One region of the Candidatus Endoriftia persephonae genome, then DNA from elsewhere that is predicted to be linked to it. Evidence: predicted binding sites of a transcription regulator. Region 1 holds the regulator's gene; each other region holds the start of a gene.

The links. Region 1 encodes sigma-54, which starts transcription at its own class of promoters, with help from an activator protein. Its sites were predicted from a motif close to TGGCANGNTNCNTGCTT; they were not measured.
Region 2: L0Y14_RS00400 (TorF family putative porin) is a predicted target of sigma-54. The motif match lies at 3,640-3,656, and genes of this name have one in related genera.
Region 3: L0Y14_RS06560 (TonB-dependent copper receptor) is a predicted target of sigma-54. The motif match lies at 2,990-3,006, and genes of this name have one in related genera.

The regions. Positions count from the first base shown of each region.
Region 1 covers NZ_CP090569.1:3,417,984-3,423,404, reverse strand. The annotation lists gene hprK (HPr(Ser) kinase/phosphatase) at 1-731, opposite strand, end outside; gene ptsN (PTS IIA-like nitrogen regulatory protein PtsN) at 728-1,198, opposite strand; gene hpf (ribosome hibernation promoting factor) at 1,216-1,545, opposite strand; gene L0Y14_RS15520 (RNA polymerase factor sigma-54) at 1,610-3,085, opposite strand; gene lptB (LPS export ABC transporter ATP-binding protein) at 3,250-3,975, opposite strand; gene lptA (lipopolysaccharide transport periplasmic protein LptA) at 3,972-4,457, opposite strand; gene lptC (LPS export ABC transporter periplasmic protein LptC) at 4,462-5,025, opposite strand; gene kdsC (3-deoxy-manno-octulosonate-8-phosphatase KdsC) at 5,032-5,421, opposite strand, start outside.
Region 2 covers NZ_CP090569.1:84,150-89,570, reverse strand. The annotation lists gene L0Y14_RS00415 (GGDEF domain-containing protein) at 19-1,104, shown strand; gene L0Y14_RS00410 (ammonium transporter) at 1,202-2,464, opposite strand; gene L0Y14_RS00405 (P-II family nitrogen regulator) at 2,491-2,829, opposite strand; gene L0Y14_RS00400 (TorF family putative porin) at 2,896-3,552, opposite strand; gene L0Y14_RS00395 (accessory factor UbiK family protein) at 3,855-4,109, shown strand; gene L0Y14_RS00390 (YifB family Mg chelatase-like AAA ATPase) at 4,203-5,421, shown strand, end outside.
Region 3 covers NZ_CP090569.1:1,431,480-1,436,900, reverse strand. The annotation lists gene L0Y14_RS06565 (methyl-accepting chemotaxis protein) at 1-590, shown strand, start outside; gene L0Y14_RS06560 (TonB-dependent copper receptor) at 852-2,942, opposite strand; gene L0Y14_RS06555 (cation:proton antiporter) at 3,144-4,313, opposite strand; gene L0Y14_RS06550 (tetratricopeptide repeat protein) at 4,350-5,421, opposite strand, start outside.

The sequences.
Region 1 (5,421 bases):
TGTTCATTCATCTGCTGCAGATCGATGATCAAGTGGAGGTTTTTGACCGGCTTCACCGCGCTGTTGCCAAACATGGCGCGAACGTTGAGCAGTCCCAGTCCGCGTACCTCGAGAAAATCCTGCAGCACCGGTGGGCAGCGTCCCTGCAGGGTGTGGGCGTTGATGCGAGTGAACTCGGTGATATCGTCGGCGATCAAGCGATGTCCGCGAGAGATCAGCGCCAGCGCCAGTTCGCTCTTGCCGATTGAGGCATCGCCGCTGAGCAGCACCCCTTTACCCAGCACCTCGATGAACACGCCATGGATGTTTTTGGGCTCGGCATGGGAGGGCTGGGCCTGCTGGAAAGACGGCTGGAGATGCGCCAGTAGGCGCTGGATAACCTGGGCGTCGGGTTCGCTTGTATAGATGATTGGGGTGTTGCTGTCGGCGGCGAGGGTGCGGCAGGCGTCGGTGGGGACTAAGCCGTCGGTAAAGATCAGGGCAGCCGGGCGGCTGGCAAACAGCAGTTCAAGGTAGTGGCGGTAGCCCTTGCTGCCGAGGGACTCGAGCAGATGACGCTCAGGCGGGCCGATCACCTGGATCGGCTGTGGGCGGGCCAGGTTGAGCGGCCCCACCAGGGGGGCGTCGCCCTCTGCCTGGATGGCCCGTTCCTCACCATCGCTGTACCAGGTGAGATTGAGTTCCGCACTCAGCTGGGCGAACAGTTCGCGGATGGTGGTGGCGGGTGTCATTGCTGGCTGGGTTCGGGGCTTGGCTGCTGGATCAGCTCGATCACCTCGTCTGGGCTGCGGCACTGGCGCAGACGATCGCAGAATGTCTTATCTCCGAACAGGCTGGCGAGCTTCGACAGTAGCTGTAGATGCTCCTCGGTGGCTTCCTCGGGTACCAGCATGGCGAAGGCGAGGTCGACCGGCTGGTTGTCGATGGCGTCGAAGTCGACCCCCTGGGTGGTCTGGATGAAGGCACCGACCGCTCGCTTGATCTGTGCCATGCGGGCGTGGGGGAGGGCGATGCCCCGCCCCAGCCCCGTGCTGCCAAGGCGCTCCCGTTGTAGCAGGGCATCGAACACCATGTCCTGGCTAAGCCCGGAATCGGTGGCGGCGAATAGCCCGCCAAGCATCTCCAGGCTGCGTTTTTTACTGCTGATTTCGACGCCGCACAGGATACGCTGTGGGTCGATGAACCCTTCGGGAAACATCTTGGCCTTGTCCCTGTTCAGGGCTGCTCTGCGTCAGCGTACTTGTTGATGTTATTGCCACGATGGCTTTGCAGCTTCTCTTTATGCTTGATGACCTGTCGGTCGAGCTTGTCGATCAGTGCGTCGATGGCCGCGTACATGTCCTCTTGGACCGAGTCGGCAAACACGTTGCCGCCGTTGAGGTGGAGGGTGGCTTCCGCTTTCTGCCTGAGTTTCTCTACGCTGAGGATCACATGCACATTGGTGACGTTGTCGAAATGGCGCTCCAAGCGCTCAAACTTGCTGTCAACATAGTTACGCATCGAATCGGTGATATCGATATGGTGACCGGTCAGGTTGATTTGCATAATTAACTCCTGTTTCGGGAGGGATGCGCCGGAGATGCGGAGCATCCTCTTATTTGTCTGGTTGTCACACCAGACGCTTTCGCTCATTCGATGGGGGTATGCCCATCGATTCGCGGTATTTGGCCACAGTGCGGCGGGCGACATTGATACCCTGCTCGCTGAGTATCGTGGCAATCTTGTTGTCGCTGAGCGGCTTGTTGGGTGTTTCGGCGGCAACCAGTTTCTTAATGATGGCACGTATTGCGGTAGCCGAGCACTCGCCGCCGACACTGGTACTGACATGGCTGGAGAAGAAATATTTGAACTCCAGGGTGCCGCGGGGCGTGTGCATATATTTCTGGGTGGTAACCCGGGAGATGGTCGATTCGTGCATCTCCAGGGCTTCGGCGATGTCGCGCAGCACCAGCGGTTTCATCGCCTCCTCGCCATGTTCAAAAAAGGCCTGCTGGTATTCGACGATCTTGCTGGCGACCCGCAGGATGGTTTCGTTGCGGCTCAGCAGGCTCTTCAGGAACCAGCGCGCCTCCTGCAGGTGGTTCTTCAGGAAGGTATTGTCGTCGCTCTGATCGGCGCGGCGGATCAGTTTGGCGTATTCGGCGTTGACCCGCAGGCGTGGCATGGTCTCCGGGTTGAGCTCCACATGCCAGCTGTTGTTGCGCTTGGTGACAAACACCTCTGGGATGACATACTCCGGCTCGGTATCGGCAATCAGGGTGCCGGGGCGCGGGTGGAGTGAGCGGATCAGCTGGTTGATCGCCGACAATTCATGGTCATCGATCTTCATCTTGCGCTTGATCTGCGCCTGGTCCTGGGCCGCCAGCAGCTTAAAATGTGTGCTACACAGCTGGATCGCCTGCTCCAGATAGGCAGTCTCCGGGGGCAGCTGATCGAGCTGGATCAGCAAGCACTCCTGCGGGCCGCGGGCGGCGATACCGGGGGGGTCGAAGGCCTGAACGCGGTGCAGCACTGCCTCCACATCCTCTAGGGTCACCTCCTCCAGATCGACCGTGGAGTGGATCTCCTCGATGCTGGCCTGCAGATAGCCGTCGGGGCTGATGCTGTCGATGATGGTCAGCGCGATCGCCTGGTCCGAGGGGCAGAGGCGGGTCAGGTTGAGTTGCCACAGCAGGTGGTCCTGCAGTGAATCAGATTTGCTGCGCTGGCTGAGGAAGTCGGTATCGCTGCCCTCGCCGCCGGCGGGAGCTGGTGGCGAGTAGCTGTCGTAGACATCGCTCCACTCGGTGTCGACCGGGAGATCCTCGGGCATCTCGGGGCTGTCGGTCTTGACCTCCCGTTCGTTGTTGATGTCGTTGCCATCCGCCGGAGTTTGCTGCGCGCTTTCGCTGCTGGGATTCTCCTTGCGCTCTGTGGCGGTTTGCTCAAACTCCTCTTCGGCTTCCAGCATCGGGTTGGTGTCGAGGGCCTCCTGTATCTCCTGATTGAGATCGAGCGCGGAGAGCTGTAGCAGACGGATCGCCTGCTGCAGCTGAGGCGTCATGGTGAGGTGTTGGCCGAGTCGAAGCTGAAGTGTCTGCTTCATCTATCCATGGTCAAGTTGGTTCTCGTACGCAATTTATGTGCCTTTTCGGTTTCATTTTAGTCAAAAGCAATCGTAGGTGGAACCTCGGCTTGATCGAGAGTTGCCGTGGGTCATGTATTTGTAAACCGGCCCGGCAAAGGAGGTGCGGTCGGCCCTGCGCCATGCTACATGGTGAAGTTTTCGCCGAGATAGACGGCGCGCACCTCGGGGTGCTCAAGGATCGCCTCCGGGGTGCCCTCTTCGAGCACCTTGCCGTTGTTGATGATGTAGGCGCGGTTGCAGATGTCGAGGGTTTCGCGCACATTGTGGTCGGTGATGAGCACCCCGATATCACGCTCCTTGAGGTGGTTGATCACCGCTTTTATGTCGATGACGGCGAGCGGGTCGATGCCGGCGAAGGGCTCGTCGAGCAGCACGAAGCGGGGTTTGATGGAGAGCGCGCGGGCGATCTCCAGGCGGCGACGCTCGCCGCCGGAGAGGCTCATCGCCTGGCTGTTGCGCAGGTGGGTGATGCCGAACTCCTGCAGCAGTTGGTCGCAGCGCTTGTTGCGTGCGCTACGCGACAGTTCCTTGCGGCTCTCGAGGATGGCAAGGATGTTCTCCTCTACCGAGAGACGGCGGAACACTGAGGGCTCCTGGGCGAGGTAACTGATGCCGAGGCGGGCGCGGGTGTGCATCGGCAGGTCGGTGAGATCCTTTCCGTTAATGCGAACACTCCCACCGTCGGCGGGCACCAGGCCGACGATCATGTAGAAGCTGGTGGTCTTGCCAGCACCGTTTGGCCCAAGCAGTCCAACCACCTCGCCACTGGCGACCTCCAGGGAGATATCATCGACCACGCGCCGGCCACGGTACTGTTTGGCCAGGTTTTCGGCGTAGAGGCGTGTCATTGGTCGTGCTTTTGTGATTCGATCACCACCCGGACCCGCTGTTTGCCCTGTGCGCTGGTGCCGGCCTTGACCAGGCTGCGGCTGCGCAGGTAGGTGATGCGGTCGCTGCTGAACTCATCCTTGCCCTGCTGCAGTACTGCTTCGTCAAACAGGTAGATCTCATCTTTCTTGATGAAGTAGGTGATCTTTAGGGCGTGGCCGCGGGCCTCTTCGTGGCTCTTGTCCATCTGCTGGCGGAAGCGCACCGGCTTGCCGACGGCGACGATTTTTTCGGTTTCACCCTGGCGGCGGTGGATCCACATCTTGTCGGCCTCCAGACGCATGCTGCCCTGGCTGACCACCACGTTGCCGATGTAGACGCTGACGCCGCTGGCCTCGTCGATTTCCACGCTGTCGGCCTCAAGATAGATCGGTTGCTCCCGGTCACCGCTCAGTGCCCTGGCCTGCAACGGTAGCAGGAGTAGCAGAAGCAGAAGTGACACGCTGTTAATCGATTTCATGATAGCCACGTACCTCGGAGAGTAGCTTGATCTTAACCGGTTCCAGAAGTTGCCCTTGTAGCCCGACACCACGCAGCCAGTCGCCCTGGCTGGTAATCTGTACCCGCTGTTTGGTGCTGACATAGCCGCTGTCGGGATGGGCCCACAGGTCGCTGGTAGTGATCTGGTAGGGGCGTTTGCCGTTGCCCGCAGCGCGATCGATCTGTACCTCGCCGGGCATGAAGATCTTGTTGTTATCGCCGTAGAGGGTGGCGCTGGTTGCGGTGACTCTCCACGGCGCTGCGCCGGCTGCGTATTGCCAGAATATGGGGTGCTCGAGTTCGGTAGTGTCATCATCGGCGAAGTGGCGCATCGCTGCGCTTTTCAGACGATGCTGTGGCAGGCCATCCTGGTCGTATCTGACAGAGACCAGATCGCTGGCGTAGTAGTCGGGGTAGTGGAGTTCGGCCTGTTCCGGGCGGCTCTCCTGTTCGCCGATGTTGCTTAGCCACCAGCCAAAACCGGCGAGTGCGACGATCAGTAGCAGGCTGGTGAGCAGTGGATATTTCACAAGACGTCAGAGATAGCTCTGCAGGACACGCTGTAGATGCCCCTGGGCATCCATCAGCAGTTCGCAGACATCCCGTGCCGCGCCGCGACCGCCGGCATGCGGGGTCAGCCAGTGGGCGTGTTGAGTGACAAACGGGTGGGCGTCGTTGACCGCGATTGCCAGCCCTACCAGGCGCATGATCGGCAGATCCACCACATCATCTCCGACATAGGCGATCTCGGCATCGCTGAGGCCGAGTTTATCACGCAGCTCCTGGTAGGCGGGGCGCTTGTCGAGCTGGCCCTGGTAGACATGTTTGATGCCCAGGCTTTGCATTCGCAGGCGCACCACCTCGGAGCTGCGTCCGGTGATGATGCCTATCTCGATGCCGCTCTGCTGCAGCATCTTGATGCCGTG
Region 2 (5,421 bases), 270 kb from region 1:
AGCCAAGCCTGATTAAAAATGAACAAAATATCACCTTGTCAAATTCTCGACCCTATCGAGACCGCCCAGAACCGCAACCGGGCAGCGATGGAACTCCTGCAACAGCACCAGATTCCGCCCAGCCCGGTCTGCTACGCTGTGGCCTACGAATACGTAGCACAACGGACTCCAACCCTGAATCAGGCACTTGATCAACATCTCGAAAAGCATGGCAGCCTCAATCCCCACCTGCTCAGGGAGTTCTTCGAGACACACTTCGAGGGCGGCACTGAACTACAGCTTGACGATCACATCGCCAGCCTGCATGACACCCTCTATAAGGTGCTGGAAGGAGTTTCCAGCGCCTGTCATGGCATCAGCGACTTTGGCCGGCTACTTGAAGGGCAGATGGAGTCACTACAGGGGCAGACCGACCTTGGCAGCGTTCGTCGCATCGCCGACACTCTACTGCAGGCCACCAACCAGGCGATCTCCAATAACCAAAAGATACAGGACAACCTAGCGTCAGCCGAACGCAATACCACAGAGCTGCGGAATCAGGTCGAACAGCTACGGGAGGAGGCACACCGGGACAGCCTGACCGGTCTCTATAACAAGAAGGTCCTCAATCAACGCCTTAGCCAGTGCATTGAAAGCAGCATAGAGAGCCAGACAACGCTGTCAGTACTGATGCTCGACATCGATCACTTCAAACATTTCAACGACAGCTTCGGTCACCTGATCGGTGACGAGGTAATCCGGCGCGTCGCTCAGACATTGCAACAGAGGGCGCGGAAGAATGACATCGCCGCCCGTTATGGCGGTGAAGAGTTCACCCTGGTGTTACCCAATACCTCACTTGAGGATGCGATCAAGGTGGCGGAGATGATACGAAGCACAGTCGGCAAACTGGTGCTGGTGAGAAAGAGCACCAAGGAGAAGCTACCCGGCATCACTATCTCGGTGGGCGTTGCCAGCCTACACCCGGAGGACTCCATAGAGACTCTACTGGAACGTGCCGACCAAGCGCTCTACTACGCCAAAAACCACGGTCGTAACTGCACCATTTCCGAATCGCTGCTTATCACCGAGACTGACAGCAACAACCAGAAGATCGCTTACTGAACCTGCTTGCAGCAGCGCATCTGCTGTGCCTGACACAAAAAAAGGGGTGCCAATGGCACCCCGAAAGTGAGAGAGGTCTAATTATTTAATATCGGGATCAGCGACCCGCGCCGTGTGAGCCAGTGAACTCGGGGTAGGCCTCCAGACCACACTCGCCGATATCCACGCCTTCGTACTCCTCCTCCTCACTGACACGGATTCCCATCACAAGCTTGATGATCAGCCAGACGATGAAAGAGGCGCCGAAGGTCCAGGCGAAAATGGTGCCCAGGCCTAACAACTGAGCCCCCAGGGTCGCATCAGGGTTAGAGAGCACTACCGCGAGCAGGCCCCACATACCGACCACACCGTGTACCGAGATGGCACCCACCGGATCGTCGATCTTCAGCTTGTCCATAAAAATGATGGAGAAGACTACCAGCACGCCGCCGACTGCGCCGACGATGGTCGCCAGCAGCGGAGTCGGAGTCAGCGGTTCAGCGGTGATCGCCACCAGACCGGCCAGCGCGCCGTTGAGCGTCATGGTCAGATCGGCCTTGCCGAACAGTGCACGTGCAGTCAGCAGCGCGGCAATCACACCACCGGCAGCGGCAGCGTTGGTGTTGACGAAGACCATAGCCACCGCATTCGCCTCTTCGATGTTGGAGAGCTTCAGCTCAGAGCCACCATTAAAGCCGAACCAGCCTAGCCACAGGATGAAGGTACCCAGGGTCGCCATCGGCATGTTGGCACCCGGAATGGCGTTGACCCGCCCATCGGCCGTGTACTTACCCTTACGTGCGCCCAGCAGCAGCACCCCGGCCAAAGCCGCAGCAGCGCCGCACAGATGCACCACGCCGGAACCTGCGAAGTCACTGAAGCCAGCGGCATCCAGGAAACCGCCACCCCACTTCCAGTAACCCTGCAGTGGGTAGATAAAGCCGGTCATCACTACCGAAAAGGCAAGAAAGGCCCACAACTTCATGCGCTCCGCCACCGCACCGGAGACGATCGACATGGCGGTGGCGACAAATACCACCTGAAAAAAGAAGTCGGACATGCCCGAGTAGTAAGTCTCGCCGTTGCTCTTCAGCACATCATCGACACTGTTGTCACCGCCGAACATAAATCCCAGATCAAGCGCCGGGATAAAACCGTTGCCGCCATCCGGATACATGATGCCGTAGCCCACCAGCATGTACATGATGCAGGCAATAGCGAACAGGGTGATGTTTTTGGTCAGGATCTCGGCAGTATTCTTGGCCCGCACCAGGCCGGCCTCAAGCATGGCGAAGCCTGCTGCCATCCACATTACAAGTGCACCAGATACCAGAAAATAGAAGGTATCGAGCGCATAACTAAGCTGTGTGATCGCTTCCACGATTGTCTCCTCCAGAAGAGTTGGTCTTAGAGCGCTTCGCTACCGGTCTCGCCAGTACGCACTCGCACTGCCTGTTCCAGTGGCATCACAAAGATCTTGCCGTCACCGATCTTGCCGGTCTTGGCCGCTCCGGAGATCGCCTCCAGTACCTGATCGACGACACCGTCATCCACCGCAATCTCGACCTTGATCTTGGGCAGAAAATCGACGACATACTCGGCGCCACGATAGAGTTCGGTATGGCCCTTCTGGCGACCGAAGCCCTTTACCTCGGTCACAGTGATACCGGTGACGCCTATATCGGAGAGCGCCTCACGGACATCATCGAGCTTGAAGGGCTTGATGATTGCAGAAATCATTTTCATGCTGTTTTCTCCTCAATGGGTGGAGCAGCAGCTGCGCTCCACCCTTGATTGTGTTGAACCGGGGCTTTAGAAGGATTTGCTCCAGGAGACCAGCGCACGCATATCCTTATCGGCACCAGCGGTGGCGTCGGTATCGGAGAGGGTGAAGGTCACGTCGCCATAGTCACCGGCGCTCTTGGAGAGGTCGATCTGATAGTGGGTCAGGTCATCACTGCCGGCGGCATCGTAGTCGTAGACACCGATAGTGCCGCCGATCGAGAAATCCTGGGGCAGATCGAAGCTGGCACCGACGAAGTAGTAGAGATCGCCTTCAGAGGGATCGTTGTCGGCGGAGACAGTGTAGGCCAGGCCGGCGTTCACAAACATGAAGCTGGCGTTGGCGTAGACCTCAGCAAAATCCGCATCCGCATCATCTTTATACATGTAGTAGATAGCGCCCAGATCGTAACCGAAATCACCCGCCTCACCGGCAAAACCACCATAGAAGTCGAGCTCAAAACCATCGGTGACATTAGAGGCCCAAGTGCCCAGGTAGATGCCGCTATCGAAGCCTGCATCCAGGCCACCGGAGACGGCGGCGCCGTCAGAGGTCTGGGTCATGCCGCGCCAGATGTAGTTGCTGGTGGCACCGACATTCATGCTGACTTCCGTCTCAGCCAGGGTCTGGGTGGAGGCAGCAATCATCGCAACACTGCATGCCAGGGCTAGTTTTTTCATCTTCATTTCGCTACTCCTAAAATCTCTTGCCGTTTGTAGTGAGTTGTATTTGTTCAGCGCAAAAAACCAGAGGTTCCCGCTTACAGCCACTTTTAGCAGAAACCGTGCCAAATCAGTAAACACCATCATAAACAATACGTTATACATCTATTTCTAGTTTTTCTCCGCATCACGCAAAATGCGCCGCACCAAGATGCGGCACCGTGACAGGGCGCGCATCCCCGCCTCGCACCAAATTGATGCATTAGAGGCCAGAGAGTGAAGCAGCTATCTGGACAACAAAACGCCCGCTGGGCTAAGGTGTGCGGATGTTCGATCCTAAACTTATCGATGAGCTGGCTGAACGCCTCGCCGGCAGCGTCCCTGGAGGGATTCAGCTCCTGCAGGCGGACCTGCAGAAGAATCTTCGCACCACCCTAGAGGCGGGGCTGACCCGCATGAATCTGGTCACCCGCGAGGAGTTTGACGTACAGCGCGCAGTATTGACACGCACCCGCGAGAAACTGAGCAGGCTGGAAGCTGAGATCAGGGAGCTGGAAGCGCAGATCACCAAGCGCAGCTAGGAGCCTCTGAGCGAGGCTGGGCGAGCAGCCTTGCGGCCCAAATTCATTCAGAGGCGCCTTAACCTCACCCACCCACTACCAAGGAAGGTAGGCATGTCACTGGCCATCCTCTATTGCCGCGCCCAGGTTGGCATCCAGGCCCCTCTGGTCACCGTCGAGGTCCATCTGGCCAACGGCCTGCCCGCACTCTCCATCGTCGGCCTGCCCGAGATGGCGGTGCGTGAAAGCAAGGAGCGAGTGCGTGGCGCGCTGCTCAACAGCGGCTTCGAGTTCCCGGCGCGGCGCATCACCATCAACCTAGCCCCCGCCGACCTGCCCAAGGAGGGCGGCCGCTTCGACCTGCCGATCGCGCTCGGCATCCTTGCCGCCTCCGGGCAACTCCCGAAAAACATTCTGCAAGAGTATGAGTTTCTCGGCGAACTAGCCCTCTCCGGCGAGCTGCGGCCAGTTCGCGGCACACTGCCCGCAGCCATCGCCGCCAGATCGGCACAGCATCAGCTGATCCTGCCGCGCACCAACCTGTCTGAGGCACAGCTGGTGGAGGGGCTGCAAGCCTTCCCTGCCGAGCATCTGCTGGCAGTCTGCGACCACCTCACAGGGACACAGCCGCTCGCTTCAGATAAGCCTGACGCACCACCGACCACCATCGAACCGACAAACCCCGATCTCGCCGAGGTGATCGGCCAACCGCAGGCCAAACGCGCCCTGGAGATTGCCGCCGCCGGCAACCACTCACTGCTGTTTATCGGACCACCCGGCACCGGCAAATCGATGCTCGCCAGCCGCCTGGCTGGCATCCTGCCGCCACTCTCCGAGGCCGAGGCACTGGAAACCGCCGCGCTGCACTCCATCAGTGGCAACGAACCTGATCCACGCAACTGGCGCCAGCGTCCATTTCGCAGCCCCCATCACACCGCCTCCGCGGTGGCCCTGGTAGGCGGCGGCAGCAACCCCAAACCAGGCGAGATCTCACTGGCCCACAACGGCGTGCTGTTCCTCGACGAGCTGCCGGAATTCGAGCGCCGGGTATTGGAGGTGCTTCGCGAACCCATTGAGAGCGGCCAGATCACCATCTCCCGCGCCGCCCGCCAAGCCAGCTTCCCCTCCCGCTTCCAGCTGGTTGCCGCCATGAACCCCTGCCCCTGCGGCCATCTCGGGGATGGCTCCGATCGCTGCCACTGCAGCGCAGAACAGATCAGCCGCTACCGCGCCCGCATCTCCGGGCCACTGCTCGACCGCATTGACCTGCAGCTGGAGGTGCCCCGCCCCGACCCGCGTCTGCTACTCCAGCGCCATAGCGATGGCGAAGAGA
Region 3 (5,421 bases), 1.6 Mb from region 1:
ATGCCGCAATCGAGGCAGCCCGAGCGGGTGATGCAGGGCGCGGCTTTGCGGTGGTAGCCGATGAGGTGCGCAACCTCTCCCGCCGCACCAACCAGTTTAGCGACCAGATCCGCGACCTGATCCTGCAGACCCAGAGCACCATGGAGCGCGTCTCAGTCAATATTCAGGAGATGGCAGAGGCTGACATGTCAAACGCACTCGAGGCCCAAGATCAGGTTGGAAACATGTGGGAGGAGATGCGGGCGCTCAACAAGGGTGCCACCACCCAAGCAGAGACCATCAATGAGCTTTCCGATAGCATCCGCCAGCACGTCAATACCGGCATACTTTCCCTACAATTTGAGGATATTGCTGTACAACTGGTCGATCACATCGCCCAGCGCTCAGAACAGATCGAGGCTTTCATCAACGGACTGATCGCCCTCCATTTCGAGCAGTCCGACTTCGAGCAGCAGATTGAACACTTCCAGACCCGTCTCTCCGACCTGGAGAAAATCATCAACAATGGCAAGCAGGGCTTCGCACAGCTGGATCAGAACAAGGCGGTAGCACAACAGAATGTCGAGAGTGGTAGTGTCGATCTCTTTTGACCTGCTTCCCACCATCCTCTGCACAAGAAAAACCGGTCACATCGACCGACTGGCTATCCCAAAACAACCTCTCTTTCGTCGATAGATAATGTCCGTCCAGAAACAGTAAAAACGATACGCAGAGAAGCGCGGAGATCACAAATATTATCTATAAACATCTGCGTTCTTTGCGCTTCTCTGCGTCCAAACATGGCGTTTCCGGACGGACACTACCTTATGACTGCCTGGCTTATCACCTAGATGACCTCCGCCAGAACACGCTCAGAATTTAAGCGATGCCTTGACCCACACCTCACGACCCGGCTCATTCACCTGAATCGCTTCGGGACTGAAGGGATCAAGGTTGGCCCGGTTCACATGATAGGCATACTCTTTGTCAAACACGTTGTTGATGCCGAAGCGGATATCGGCACGGTCGTTGAAGCTGTAGCTGCCGTTCAGATCGAGCACCGCCCAGGCGGGGGTCTCCTGCACATCCTGACCGCTGCCGTCGATCAGATCGGCCCGAGTCTGTTTGGCATTTGCCCGCACCAGACCACCCAACGCCCAATCACCGCGGGTGTAGTCGAGGCCCAGGGTCAGTTCCAGCGGTGCGATCTGAGCAATATTGCGGTTATCAGTCGTGTTCTCAGCACGTACATAGGCCAACCCGGCATTGCCTGAGAACTGATCACTAAACTGATACGTGCCATCCCACTCAAAACCGGCAAAGCTGGCATCTACGTTACGATAGATGGTGGCTGTGGCGTTGTTAACCAGGATGCCATCCTGAGCCCGTGCCAAATCCCTCAGAATGTAGTCGGTAACCTTATTGTAGTAGAGGCTGAAACTGCTACTCCATACTGCATCGGCCAACTCAACTCCAACCTCAATCTGATGATTTTTTTCCGGCTCAAGCTCCGGGTTACCAACCCAGCTAGTATCATTGCCCATCATCACAATCCAGCTGGCAACATAGCGTTCAGAGGCATCTGCGGTTCGCACGCTGCGGCTGACTCCTGCATAGAGTTTACCCATGGTAATGGCGTGCTCATAACGCAGGAAACCACCTAGATTGTTTTCGCTCTTGCTCTCTGAGGTGCTAGCGTAGTAGGTGGCATAGAGGTCATTGGGAGTTGGGCTTGTGCTCACTTCGGGCTTCTCATCACCGCGGGAGATAGACGCATCGACCTTGTCGTAACGCAACCCCGCCTTGAAGCTGTCCTCACTGCCCACGGGCATCTCGATTTCGGCAAACAAGCCAGTCTGCTTCAGTTCGGCACCCGGCCACATGATCGACTGCACCACTGAGGGATCATCCGTCAGCGCCGTGGTGGCGCCCTGCAGGCGCTCTGCATCGCGGTCGTTTTTCTGGTAGTCAACACCCAGAGTCAGGGTCTTATCGCCCAACATGAGATCACCGCTGATGCGGCCACCCAGGGTATCTGAAGTGGTCGGCGTCTTCATATTGCGCGCGGCGGTACGGGTGCGCAGTGAATAGTTGTCCATCAAATGTTTGACATCGGAATTGTAGGCCTCCACCTTGAAACCTGCGAGCACACCTGCATCGGGCTGATGCTCAATCTTGAAGCGGATGTTGTCCGCATCGCTGTAGGGGGAGTCCATATTGGCACCAGGGAACAGCACATCATCCTCACGGGTCGCCTCGAGATTAAGCTCCAGACGAGTCTCCGAACTCGGCGTCAGGCCGAGAATCAGGTTGCCTGACTTGTTGCTGTAGGCGGAGCGCACTTCGTTGCCAGCACCATCTTCATAGTTATCGGCATCCTTGTAACCAACAATAGCGCGGGCATAGCCCTGTTCTGCTCCTGCCGCCAGATCCGCAGCCAACTCCTTGGTATTGGAGTTGCTCATAAAACCCACATCGACCTTGCCCTTAAAACGCTCGCCCTCCTCAAACTCAGGCACGCCACGCTCAAACAGCACGGTGCCACCGCCGCCACCTCCCCCGTAGAGCACTGTCTGGGAGCCTTTGATCACGGTCACGCTGTCGTAGCTCTCGATGGCGGAATAGGCAGTGGGCGGATCCATGCGGTTGGGACAGCCACCATGGATGTAGGCGCCGCCCATCAGGATGTTGAGTCGGTTCTGACTCTGGCCACGAATGATCGGTTCAATGCCATGACCACCCATACGGGCGCCACTGACGCCGGTTACCCCGCGCAACAGCTCAGCCGCGTCAGCAGGGATACCTTTTTTTGCATCCTCCATCGGCATCACCGACAGCGCTGGAGAAGACAGTGCCTCACCCTCCACCACCAGTTCCGAGAGGTTTTCGGCCACCTCTTCTGCAACTACCTGGGGGAGAACAGCAATCCCGCTGATCGCGAGGGCCAAGGGGGTCAACTTCATCGATACGTCCTCTTGCATTTTGTTAGTTGGAATATTCCAGAGGTCTTATGCAAGAGCATTGCCAGCTTTTTCTATCCTTTTAATTCAATATGTTACCGAACTGTTTCAATATGTATCCAAGAAAAAACAGGGTATTTGCCACAATAATAAGCCATATCACCCAGTTCCAGAGGCTGAACAAGATGCACCCTTGCCCGCAATTCATCCCCGCCGCTCTCCTCTTTGAAGTGCCCAGCGGGAAAAAACCGGACCGATCAGTTCAAAAAAAATACTCGTTCCGATCACTACCGAAAGCAGCATCTGCCGATGCTCGGGAAACCGAGTCGATGCCACCAGCGCCATACCGATTGCAACACCCGCCTGGGGCAGCAACGCAAGCCCCATCCATCGTCTTACCCTCTCTCCTGAGCCACCCCAAATCGCGCCCAGCCAAGCTCCCAGCAGCTTGCCGGCACTGCGGCAAACCACATAGGTCACACCAATCAAACCCACCCCCACCAGGGCATTCAGTTCGAGCGATGCGCCGGCGAACACAAAGAAGATCACCATCATCGGCGAATCGACATTCTCGATCGCATGGAATGGATAGTCGTGATGTCGGGCTAGGTTGACAATCACTGACCCCATCACCATCGAGGCAATCAGATACGAGAGATCGAGCCAGATAGCGATCCCCCCACAGAGAAAAACCAGCCCCAACGCCTCGATCAACATCGGTTGGCCGGGCCGTATCCGTCCGCTCAGATAGGCCGCCGGCACACCGATGGCCAGCCCCAGCAGCAGCGCTCCACCGATCTGCCAGAACGCAGACAGGATCGTCGCCGCCCCTTCTTCGTTGCCCATCATGAGAGCCACCAGAGAGACACCGAAAGCGAACAGGATCAGCGCCCAGACGTCATCGATGGCAACGATCTCCAGTAGCAGATTGGCGAAGCGCCCCTTGGAACCCGTTTCGACAACAACATCCAGGGTGGCTGCAGGCGCGGTGGCGGTGGCAACACAGGCCAGCAGGATCGCCACTTCCAGCTGCACGCCGATTGTCAGCAACCCGAGCAACACTGCCAGCCAGGTCCCGGCCACCGCACTGACAGAGATCCAGAATAGTTGGCTGCCGCAGCTTCTCAGCGACTCGCCAGTGAGCTTCCCCCCCAGCAGGAACCCCACCATCAGCAACGCGATATTAGTGATGATCTCGAAACGTTCGCTCACCACCGACGAGATCAGGTCCAGCCCCTCATGGCCAATCAACAGACCAAACAACAGCAACAGGGTCACTCTGGGCAGGAAGGTATGGCGCCCAAGAAAATCAGTCAGCAGTCCAAACAGCAGGACGCCACCGATGGTAGTCAGAAATTCGGCCGTGTCATCCATTGTCTCCTCTTAACGTGAAGTATGGACAAGGATCGACTATCGCTGAAGCTGATGCTCCAGATAGCCCAGCCACTCCACCAGCTGCTTACGCTGTGGTTCACCTTTGGCCAACGGCTCTGCCCGAGTGAATGCCGCCTGCGCCTCTGGAAATTTGTTCAGGCGGATATAGACAGCCCCCAGCAGCACCCAGTTGTCATAACTGGGTCGTTTCAGCTGTTTTACAGCCCGTTGCAGGCGTTCCGCCGCTTCATCCCAACGCTCCAGCTCCACTAGCTGTTCCGCGCCGCGCAACTCCCAGCGGCCACTCTGATCGAGCTTGGCCAATGCATCGAATACCGGCAACGCCTTCTCCGGCTCCCGTGCCAGCACCCAGGCCTGGGCGAGCAGCTCCAGTGCCTTCTGGTCCTGCTCCGCCACCCCTGTCGCCAGCAGCTGCACCGCCAGCTGCGGCATCTTTTGATGCAGGTAGAGCTGTGCCAGCCAGAGGATCTCCCGCTGCTTCAGCTGGCCTCTGGAATGCGCCAGCTCCAGAGTCGCCAGCGCATCCCGCTCCCGTCCCAGTTCCATCTGCAATCCGGCCAATTGCCGCCAGTAGGCCGCCGTCGCCGGAAAGCGGACGATCATCTTCGATAATAGGGCAACCGCCTGTTTAGTCTTCTTCGCGTCGAGATAGAAGCCGACCAACAGTTGAAACCAGGGTTCTGCGGGATCATCACTCAGCCGGATTGCCGTCTCGAGATCATCGATCGCCGCCTCGATCTGATCCAGGGCACGGTGGATCTGCGCCTTCAGCAGATAGACGCGGGGCGGAGGTTTTGCCTCAAACTTCATCCAGCGGATCAAGAGCTGCAGTGCGGCCGCCGCATCATCCTCCTGAAACAGCAGCTGGACCAGCGTGTAACTTAGCTGGTGCGACACCTCCGCGGGCAGTTGCGCCGAATCCACTGCGGCCCTGAAGTGGCGAATCGCACTCGGATACATCTCCCGACCGATCTCCACATAGCCAAAACTCTGATGTACCAAGGCGGTTTCGTAGCCATTGCCCGCGACACGCTGCAGCAACCCCTCAAGCTCCAGTGCCGCTTCATCGTAACGCTGATGGCGCATC